2 regions of the Fructobacillus sp. ChS1-6f1-1-27 genome follow, and region 2 is predicted to be linked to the other one. Evidence: predicted binding sites of a transcription regulator. Region 2 holds the regulator's gene; the other holds the start of a gene.
What was found. Region 2 encodes HrcA, which represses chaperone genes, less so after heat shock. Its sites were predicted from a motif close to TTAGCACTCNNNNNNNNNGAGTGCTAA; they were not measured.
Positions count from the first base shown of each region.

Region 1: a site for HrcA is predicted at 3,138-3,164, ahead of groES (co-chaperone GroES). Genes of this name have one in related genera too.

Region 1 covers NZ_JCAOER010000002.1:161,233-166,156, reverse strand. The annotation lists gene AC5162_RS01895 (DUF421 domain-containing protein) at 1-556, opposite strand, end outside; gene AC5162_RS01890 (DUF3290 family protein) at 556-999, opposite strand; gene groL (chaperonin GroEL) at 1,153-2,778, opposite strand; gene groES (co-chaperone GroES) at 2,827-3,111, opposite strand; gene AC5162_RS01875 (nitroreductase family protein) at 3,293-4,039, opposite strand; gene AC5162_RS01870 (FUSC family protein) at 4,124-4,609, shown strand; gene AC5162_RS01865 (Cof-type HAD-IIB family hydrolase) at 4,642-4,924, opposite strand, start outside.
Region 2 covers NZ_JCAOER010000001.1:170,615-175,538, reverse strand. The annotation lists gene dnaK (molecular chaperone DnaK) at 1-1,238, opposite strand, end outside; gene grpE (nucleotide exchange factor GrpE) at 1,320-1,937, opposite strand; gene hrcA (heat-inducible transcriptional repressor HrcA) at 1,955-2,986, opposite strand; gene ribF (riboflavin biosynthesis protein RibF) at 3,196-4,143, opposite strand; gene truB (tRNA pseudouridine(55) synthase TruB) at 4,264-4,924, opposite strand, start outside.

The DNA of each region.
Region 1 (4,924 bases), on a different contig from region 2:
CTTGGTTAGTTAACCAATCTTCATCTTGGTCGATTGCATCCAGCACATCTTGATTAGCTTGTCCATCATAAATAACTGGATACTTGGGATTTTGTTCACCATATTCGATAACGGTCAACTGGCCATTTTGTTCTAAGACCGCCCGCTTAACCTTGGCGATATCATAAACCTGCTGTTCCCGAAGTTTCAGCATCAAATCTGAAGCAGATTTACCGGACATCACGACTGCATCTACATCTATTTTACCATGGTTAACCACAATTGTCGGTTTCCCATCAATTACACGTTTAACCCAACTGCTATGGTCACGCAAAAATTTAAGTACCATCACCAACAAAGTCCAGATAATCAAAACAACAATGAACTGCATTACCGTAATGGCTTCAGAATAAATGGTTCCTCCAATGATGGCACCCAAAACATAGTTTTGAACTTGGTCCAAAGCTGAGGCCGGTGCGAGGTTCCCTTTTCCATAAATATTTAACTGAACAATCAAGACAATCAAACCAATACTTAACTTTAAAAAGATTGGCAAATACATACTTGTAATACTCATCAGTCTTGGACCTCCACGTTCTTATTCATCAAGTAAACCTGGGTCCGTGAATAGGACTGGCCGTCTTGGGCAATTGTCAACTGGTAGTAATCTTTACCCTGCTTAGCGATAATTCCAGTGGCCAAAGAGGTCGAATTAAAGGACAAGTTCTTTTCCTTAATCTTTTGGTCATGGGCATAATTTTTAGCAAAGGTTGCCATCTGAGTTTGCTCAGAATTCTTTGCTTTCGTATTTTCCAAGTTAATCCACTGAAAAGCTGCAAAAAGCAAAAAGAGTAAGAAGGCAATAATTGTCAAGTCGCGGTACCGAGTGTTTAAACGATTTTTAGCGTTAGCCACCACGCCCATCGCCATTAGAACAAAAGTCACAACGACCATTGTTATACCAATTGTATTCGTCAGGCTGGTCTGCCTGGATAAGTAATCTACACTGTAAAATGTCATTTGTTACCTCCAGATTTATTGTATCACAAGGATTTAGAATAATTGTAACCTTGTCCACCAAAAAAGCTAGTCTTTTTCAAGACTAGCTTCGAAAAAATGTTTTTTATTAACGTGAGCTAAGCAAAGATAAAAATTAGAAATTTTGAAAAATAATTACATCATTCCAGGCATTCCAGCAGCCCCACCATCAGACATGGCCGGAGCGTCAGCCTTTGGTTGCTCGGCAACCACAGCTTCAGTCGTCAACAGCAAGGCTGAAACTGAGGCAGCATTTTGCAAAGCTGACCGGGTCACCTTGGTTGGGTCAACGATTCCGGCCTTGACCATGTCAACCCATTCATCAGTCTTGGCATTGTAACCAGTTCCTTCAGGTTGTTCCTTTAACTTGTTAACAATCACAGACCCTTCCAAACCAGCATTCTCAGCGATTTGGCGAACAGGAGCTTCAAGGGCAGCAACAACGGTCTTCACACCGGTCGCAACATCCCCTTCTGCCTGAACACTAGCGGCAGCTTCCATGGTGTTAACCAAGGCTGTTCCACCACCAGCAACGAAGCCTTCTTCAACCGCGGCCCGAGTAGCGTTCAAGGCGTCTTCAATCCGGTACTTGCGTTCCTTCAATTCAGTTTCAGTAGCGGCACCAACGTTAATGACGGCCACACCGCCGGCCATCTTAGCCAAACGTTCTTGCAACTTTTCCTTATCAAAGCTTGAAGTCGTTTCGGCAATTTGCTGCTTAATCGTTTCGACTCTGTCCTTGACCTGGGACTTGTCCCCGGCGCCTTCAACAATCGTGGTATTATCCTTGGTAACGTTAACCTTATTGGCCTGACCAAGTTGGTCAATCGTCACGTCCTTCAAGTTCAAACCAAGGTCGTCTGTGACCACTGTTCCACCAGTCAAGATAGCAATATCTTCTAGCATGGCCTTGCGGCGGTCACCAAAACCAGGGGCCTTAACAGCCACAACATTAAAGGTTCCCCGCATCTTGTTCAAAACCAAGGTTGGCAAGGCTTCTCCGGTGATATCATCAGCCAAAATCACCATTGACCGGCCTTGTTCAACAACTTGTTGCAAGACAGGTAAGATGTCTTGGATATTGCCAATCTTCTTGTCGGTAATCAACAAGTAAGGATTGTCCAAGTTAGCTTCCATCTTTTCGTTGTCGGTCACCATGTACTGGGACATATAACCGCGGTCAAATTGCATTCCTTCGACCACGTTCAAAGTCGTCTCAATTCCCTTGGACTCTTCAATTGTGATAACCCCGTCGTTACCAACCTTTTCCATTGCTTCGGCAATCAACGAGCCAACTTCTTCGTTAGCTGCTGAAATCGAAGCGATTTGGGCAATTTCATCCTTGGTCGAAACGGCATGAGACATATCGTGAAGCTTTTGAACGGCAGCGGCCGTCGCCTTTTCAATTCCAGTCCGGATACCAACTGGGTTGGCACCAGCAGTCACGTTCTTTAACCCTTCGCCAACAATGGCCTGCGTCAAAACGGTCGCAGTTGTGGTACCATCACCAGCAATATCATTAGTCTTAGAAGCGACTTCGGCGACTAACTTGGCCCCCATGTTTTCAAAGTGGTCGTCCAAGTCGATTGCCTTAGCAATCGTAACCCCGTCGTTTGTGATGGTTGGTGAACCGTATGATTCTTCCAAAACAACGTTGCGTCCCTTGGGACCAATCGTCGTCTTGACCGTATCTGCCAACTTATCAACGCCGACCTTCATCTTAGATCGAGCATCTTCTGCAAACTTTAATTCCTTTGCCATAAAAATCTGCCTCTTTTTCTTAATTACGATTAATTTAACTGTTCAAACTTATTCAACGATGGCAATCAAATCTTTTTCATGCAAAGCCAAATAGTCCTGACCATCAAAGCTAACTTCTTGGCCAGCAAACTTATCAAAGAGAACTTGGTCGCCTTCTTTAACCGTCATTTCAAGCACTTGGCCGTTGTCAGTCTGCAAGCCAGCTCCAACAGCTACAACCTTTCCAGTTAGCGGTTTTTCTTGGGTATTGGCGGCTAAGACAATGCCACCAACCGTTTGCTCGCTTTGCTCTGGCACGCTGACAATCACGCGGTCTCCTAATGGTTTTAACATAAATCGAATCCTCCGTTTTATAAGTTTTAGCACTCTATTATTATGAGTGCTAAACTACCTTTAGTATAGCACGGGTCACTTTCATGTCAACAACCGATTTACGAATTTTATCGGATAAAACCAGCCCTTTTTGACAAATAAAAACAGCCCAAACTATCATACGTTTGAACCGTTAAAAAATTTATTTTAAGTTAAAACCTTTGTCCTTTGGATATTGTGACAAGGCTGAGTTAGCCGGAATCTTCTTGAACAAAGATTCATTGTGCTTCGTCCAGTTCGTCTCCATATCCCGGTTAGCAAAGTACTCAGCCATTGTCTGGTCGTATTCCTTGACCGCTTCTTCCAATTGATCTTCTTGGTAACCGTCTGTCATCAAGGAACCTGCTAATGGCAACTTTGGCTTGATGCCAGGCATTTGGTCAGGGTAACCAAGCGAGAAGCCCATGATTGGCTTCACGTACTTTGGCAAATTCAAATTTTGCTCATAAAGTTCGTAAGCACCCATGGCACCAGCCATCGTCACCGATCCAATTCCAAGCGATTCAGCAGCTACTTGGACCCGGCCCAAGGCGATTGATGCCGAAACAATCCCACCTTCAAGGTATTGGTAGTGGGCCAACCGGTCCTTCATGATTTGAACCGTCTCTTCGTCTTGGCCGATAAAGACTTTGTTCCAGTCAACGGCAACCACAAAGTACCGGGTCGCATTTTCGATATACTTCATGTGAACCTTATCAGTAATCTGCTTCTTTAAATCTTGGTCGGTAATTTCAATAAAGGTGACTGGTTGAAAGTTCTGCATATTAGGGCCAGCTAAGGCTGCTGAAAAAATTTCCTCAACTTGGTCATCAGTCACCGGTTGATCGGTAAACGACCGGATTGACTGGTGGTCATGCAACTGCTTTAAAACTTGGTTATCTACTGTCATCAAAGAGCCCCTTTTCTGCAAATAATTTCTTTTCTGTCGCACTCTATGATACGCTTAATAGTACCAAGTTAACAGGAGTTTTCAATGAAAAATATTCAGTTCCGCCTCGGTATGCGGACCGTCAAGACGGCCATCGTGGTGATGTTAATCTTAATCACCTACTTCTTTATCGGTCGGTCCGCTTCCGTCCCTGCGATTGCGGCCGTCTTTGCCTTGCGAGAAAGTTGGGACAACACCATCCAATTCGCCAAGGTCCGGCTGGTTTCCAACACCGTCGGTGGGTTTTTCGCCCTAATGTTCTTCTTCGTCCGGCAATTATCCCACCATAACGCCTTGATGGAAATCATCTTCCTGCCATTATTTGTGATTGGCACCATTATGATTTTAGACGCACTGAATTATGAGCTGGGCATTATCGGTGGTCTCGCCGCCCTCTTGCTGATTGCCTTAACCATTCCAGTCGATGCGACCGTCGACTACGTCTTCTTGCGGATTTTTGATACCTTTGTCGGTGTAATTTTTGCGGTCGGGGTCAACTGGTTTGGCATCCCAAAAAATGAACACGACTAAATAAAAAAAGATGAGCCAATTGGCTCATCTTTTTATTTTAAGTTCAATTCTTTTTTAATCGTCTGCAAGACGCCCTCTTCGACACTTTGTGCGACTGCGAAGTCCTTGTCAGAGTGAATTTGCTTCATTTGGTCCGAAGCGTTTGGCATCAAATAAGCGTGGTTGTATTTGGCCAACATTTCAGAGTCATTGGTATTATCACCAAAAACCATCAACTCATCATCCAAGACATCGTAGTAGTCTTGTAAGACTTCTAAGGCCGCCGCCTTATTGACACCCTTTGGCAAAATATCAACTGATCCAAAACCAGACCCT
Region 2 (4,924 bases):
TGCAAGACGTGGATATCAACGGCTGGTTGGTTATCTTCAGCAGTTGAGAAGACCTGTGACTTTGACGTAGGAATCGTCGTGTTGCGGTCAATCAACTTAGTGAAGACCCCACCCATGGTTTCAATACCAAGTGACAAAGGCGTAACATCCAACAAGACAACGTCCTTCACATCACCAGTAATCACACCGCCTTGAACAGCAGCCCCAAGGGCAACAGCTTCATCAGGGTTGATTGAGTGGTTTGGTTCCTTACCAGTCATCTTCTTAACTGATTCTTGAACAGCTGGGATTCGCGTTGAACCACCATTCAAGATTACTTCGTCGATTTCGTCAAATGACAAACCAGCGTCCTTCAAGGCAGCCATCACTGGTTGTTCTGCCTTCTTAACCAAGTCAGCAGTCAATTCGTTGAACTTAGCACGAGTAAGTGAGGTTTGTAAGTGCAAAGGACCTTCTGAACCAGAAGCGATAAATGGCAAGTCGATTTGTGCTTCAGTGGCTGAAGACAAAGTCTTCTTAGCAGTTTCAGCAGCATCCTTCAACCGTTGCAAGGCCAACTTGTCATCCTTCAAGTCGATACCGTTAGCTTGCTTGAATTCATCGGCTAAGTAGTCGATAACTTTGGCATCAAAGTCATCCCCACCAAGGTGAGTATCACCGTTAGTAGACAAAACTTCAAAGACACCGTCACCCAATTCAAGGACAGAAACATCAAAGGTTCCACCACCAAGGTCATAAACCAAGATCTTTTCATCCTTATCCAACTTGTCCAAACCATAGGCTAGTGAAGCAGCGGTTGGTTCGTTAATGATTCGTTCAACTTCCAAACCGGCAATCTTACCGGCATCCTTAGTAGCTTGACGTTGGGCATCGTTAAAGTATGCAGGTACCGTAATGACGGCCTTATCAACCTTTTCACCCAAGTAATCTTCAGCGTAACCCTTGATGTATTGCAAGACCATCGCTGAGATTTCTTGTGGAGTATAGTCCTTACCATCAACAGAAACCTTGTAGTTGGCTTCGCCCATGTGAGACTTGATTGATGAAATCGTGTCAGGGTTCGTAATTGCTTGACGCTTAGCTACGTCCCCAACCTGTGTTTCCCCGTTCTTAAATGACACAACAGAAGGTGTGGTCCGACCACCATCTGGGTTGGTAATAATCTTTGGCTTGCCACCTTCTAATACGGCAACAGCTGAGTTAGTAGTTCCTAAATCAATTCCGATAATCTTTGACATAATATCTACCCTTTCTATCTTTTGTTAACAATTTTTAGCTTTTTAAGGTGTGGTGCCAAGAAGCTGAATCACCATGGCAAATTAATTAGCAACCGCCACCATTGCTGGCCGGATCACCCGGTCTTGTAAGACATAACCCTTTTGCAACACTTGGGCAACCTGGTCAGCCTTGATTTCACCCTCGGCTGGAACTGATTGGACACCTTGCATTGTGTTTGGATCAAAGTCATCACCGACTGCCCCAACTTCTTCAATACCGTTGGTCGTCAATGCTTGCTTCAAAGTCTTCAAGGTGATTTCAACACCCTTATGGATTTGTTCCACCTTAGCGTCCCCATCAGGGTCAACTGCCAAAGCTCGTTCCAAGTTATCAACCACCGGTAAGATTGCTTCGGCCAACTTTTGACCATCGTACTTGCGGATGTTAGCCATTTCACGGGCATTTCGCGTTTGGATGTTTTGAATTTCCGCTTGCGCACGGAGCAATTCATCATCCTTAGCCTCTAGAGCTGCTCGAATTTCAGCAACTGGGTCAGTGGTTTCATCGTCAGTGACATCCTGACTTTCAGCTGTTTCAGTTTCTTCAGCCGGTTGGTCAGTTTTGCCTTCATCTGCTTGGGCCTTTTCGTCAAAGTCCTTTTCTTCTTGTTCTTCAGCAACTTCTTCTTGCAAGTCTTGTTCTTCCTTTGAATCCTTCACAGGCATCCTCCTTTGGGTTAAACGTACTCAATTAATTTACTATCTAATGCTTTCGCAAATGCCGCTAAGAGTTTAGTCATCTTGGCATATGGCATCCGGATTGGTCCAACCAGGGCAATTACCCCAGATGGGTCCCCTGCCAGCGTAAATGGTGCCGACAGGATGGCGTAGTCATGGAGCAAGGGACTTTCAAGTTCCTTACCTAAGCGGATATTGACCTGACCAGGAATGGTCTGGGCCAAAACCCGGACTTCATCTGGCAAATCAAACAACTCCAAGATTGCCCGGGCTTCCTTGATGTTCAAGTAGGCATCGTCTGCCACTTCTAACAGAGATAGTCGACCGCCGACATGAACTTCTTCTTCAACCGTCCGGGCTAAAACGCCACCAAACAGTTGCAAGAAGGCTGCCGGGCTTTCAACATTCCGAGATAAGACCACCGGCAGTTCATCCGAGTTCATCATCGAAAGAACTTCTCTTACCGGTCGGCCAACCATCTGGGCGTTGATATAAGCCACCATGTTGGTCAAGGAACTAACTGGTAGGTCCTTTGGTAAGCGGAAGGTTTGCGATGAAACCTTTCCATCTGAAGTGGCTAAGACCGCCAAAACCTGCTGACGTTCTAACTGGATTAACTGAAAAGAAGAAATCTTCAAGTTAGTAGGCTTTGGTTTTAAGACCAAGGCCGTTAGTCCGGTTAAATCGGCCAAAATATTAGCCGTTTGAGCCAACAAGTCATCTAATTCGTGGAAGTTTCCGCGGATTTGGTTGGCAATCAAGGCCACATCAGCCTCTGAAACTTGGTCGGCGACCATCAAGTGGTCCAAATAATACCGGTAACCAGCTTTCGAAGGTACCCGGCCAGCCGAAGTGTGGAGCTTTTTAATCAAGTCCGCTTCTTCCAAAAACATCATTTCGTTCCGGATAGTGGCTGGCGAGTAGTCTAAGTTTAACTGGTCATGCAGCGTCTTGGACCCAACCGCATGGGCGGTTTGCGTGTACTGGTAAATAATCGCCGCTAAAATCATTTGTTGTCGATCAGTTAGCACGGTCACAAACCTCCTGCTTTATTATTAGCACTCAAAACTCTTAACTGCTAATACCTATATTATACAAAAGATTTTCAAAAACGCAAGGATTTTAGCACTCTTATTATCGGAGTGCTAAAAATAAGCAAAAAGGCTTTGGTGTAAGGGCCTCTGGGAAATCAAGGAAAAGAAAAAAGAACCTTTTTCAAAGCTTTTTTGAAAAAAGTTCTTTATTTATTGGCCAAAACCTCTAAGGTATCCAAGCGGTCCTGGTCTAATTGCTTAATTAAATTATCAACCGTGGTGAACTTCACCTCATCGCGGAGTTTGGCAACCCACTTGACCTCGACTTGTTCACCATAAACTTGGTCAGCAAAGTCAAAGAGGTTGATTTCAACCGTTACCGGTCGGTTGGCTTCAAAGGTCACATTCCGACCGATCGAGGCCATCCCACCATACCAGTGGCCATCGACCTTGGTTTCAACGGCATACACGCCAAGGCCCGGAAGCGACTCAAGCTCAGGAGTAGCAATGTTAACGGTTGGATAGCCTAGCGTGCGACCGCGAGCGTTGCCGTGGACAACTAGGCCAGAGGTTTGATGAAACCGGCCCAAGGCAGCGGTCACAGCATCCACCCGGCCGGCCGCTAGGTCAATCCGGATTTGCCGGGAAGCAACCTTATCAGCTTGACCAGCCAAAGTCTTTTTACCAACTGTAACAACGTCAAACCGACCGGCCGCATAATCTGGCAAGTGGGCCATATCCGCCTGGTAATCTTTGGCCCCGTAATAGTGGTCAAAGCCAGCCACGACCGTATCGACCTGGAGGGGCAACAAGACCTCCCGAATGTAATCTTCCGGCTTTAAAGCCGACACATGGGAGGTCAGTTGTAAGCAGTAAACCCGGTCAACGCCCAATTCGCCCAACAAGGCCACCTTTTGGTCTAAGGGCGTTAAATAATGCCAGGGCTGGGCCAATTTTTCAAAAACCAAACCTGGGTATGGGCTGTAAGTTAAGACCGCTAATGGTAAGCCTTTTTGGTCCGCCACCTTTTTGGCCGCCTTAATCACTTCCTGGTGGCCCAGGTGGACCCCATCAAAAAAGCCCATCGCCAAGACTTGCTTGGCAGGTGCTTTTGATAATGCAAATGGGTAGTGTAATGAAATCAATTCAGTCATAGGGTTATTATAGCAAAGTTTTTTTGTTAACGGCTGCCAGCTAATGGCGACTGCTCGATGATGTTGCTAGATGGTGGCGGTACTAGCCCACTAGCCTTGCTGGAGTATCAAGCAACTAGGTTAGCCAAAAAAGTACCGCGACCGCCAGCACTGCTGGTCAGGACTATCATCAAAGGCGTAAACCGCGATTAATTCGTCCTGGTAATAAGCTTGGTAGTAACCTGCTTCTGTCTTTGGCCAGCGGTCTGGGCCAATTTTTTGACCATTTTTAACAGCAAAGTACTCATCGTCATCCAAGTTCTTTTTTGGCCAGGTCAAAACCGACTCAATTGGTTTGATTTTTCCAACCAAGTCTTCAAAAGGCATTGCTTGCAAGTCGGCCAAGTCCGTCGCTTCCGTCAAATCAAAGCCCGACCCCGATTCGCGGCGGAGGGCCGTCATCGTTGCCGGCAATCCAAGCTTTTGGCCTAAGTCATAGGCCAAGGTCCGGATATAAGTCCCCTTCGAGACTTCGGCAACAAAGTCCATTTGCATGTAAGATTCGCCTTTTACCCACATTAGTGGTGACGTCTGGTCAAAGCGGTAAATCGTCGCCTGGCGCTTTGGCAGTTCGACTTCTTCACCCGCCCGGGCATATTCGTACAAGCGCTTGCCATTAACTTTCACTGCCGAATAAATCGGCGGAATCTGAATAATGTCACCAGTCAGGTCAACCATCGCCTGGTCAAGGGCTACCTGATCAAGGGCCTCAGTCAACGGCTGGTCTTCCACCACTGTCCCA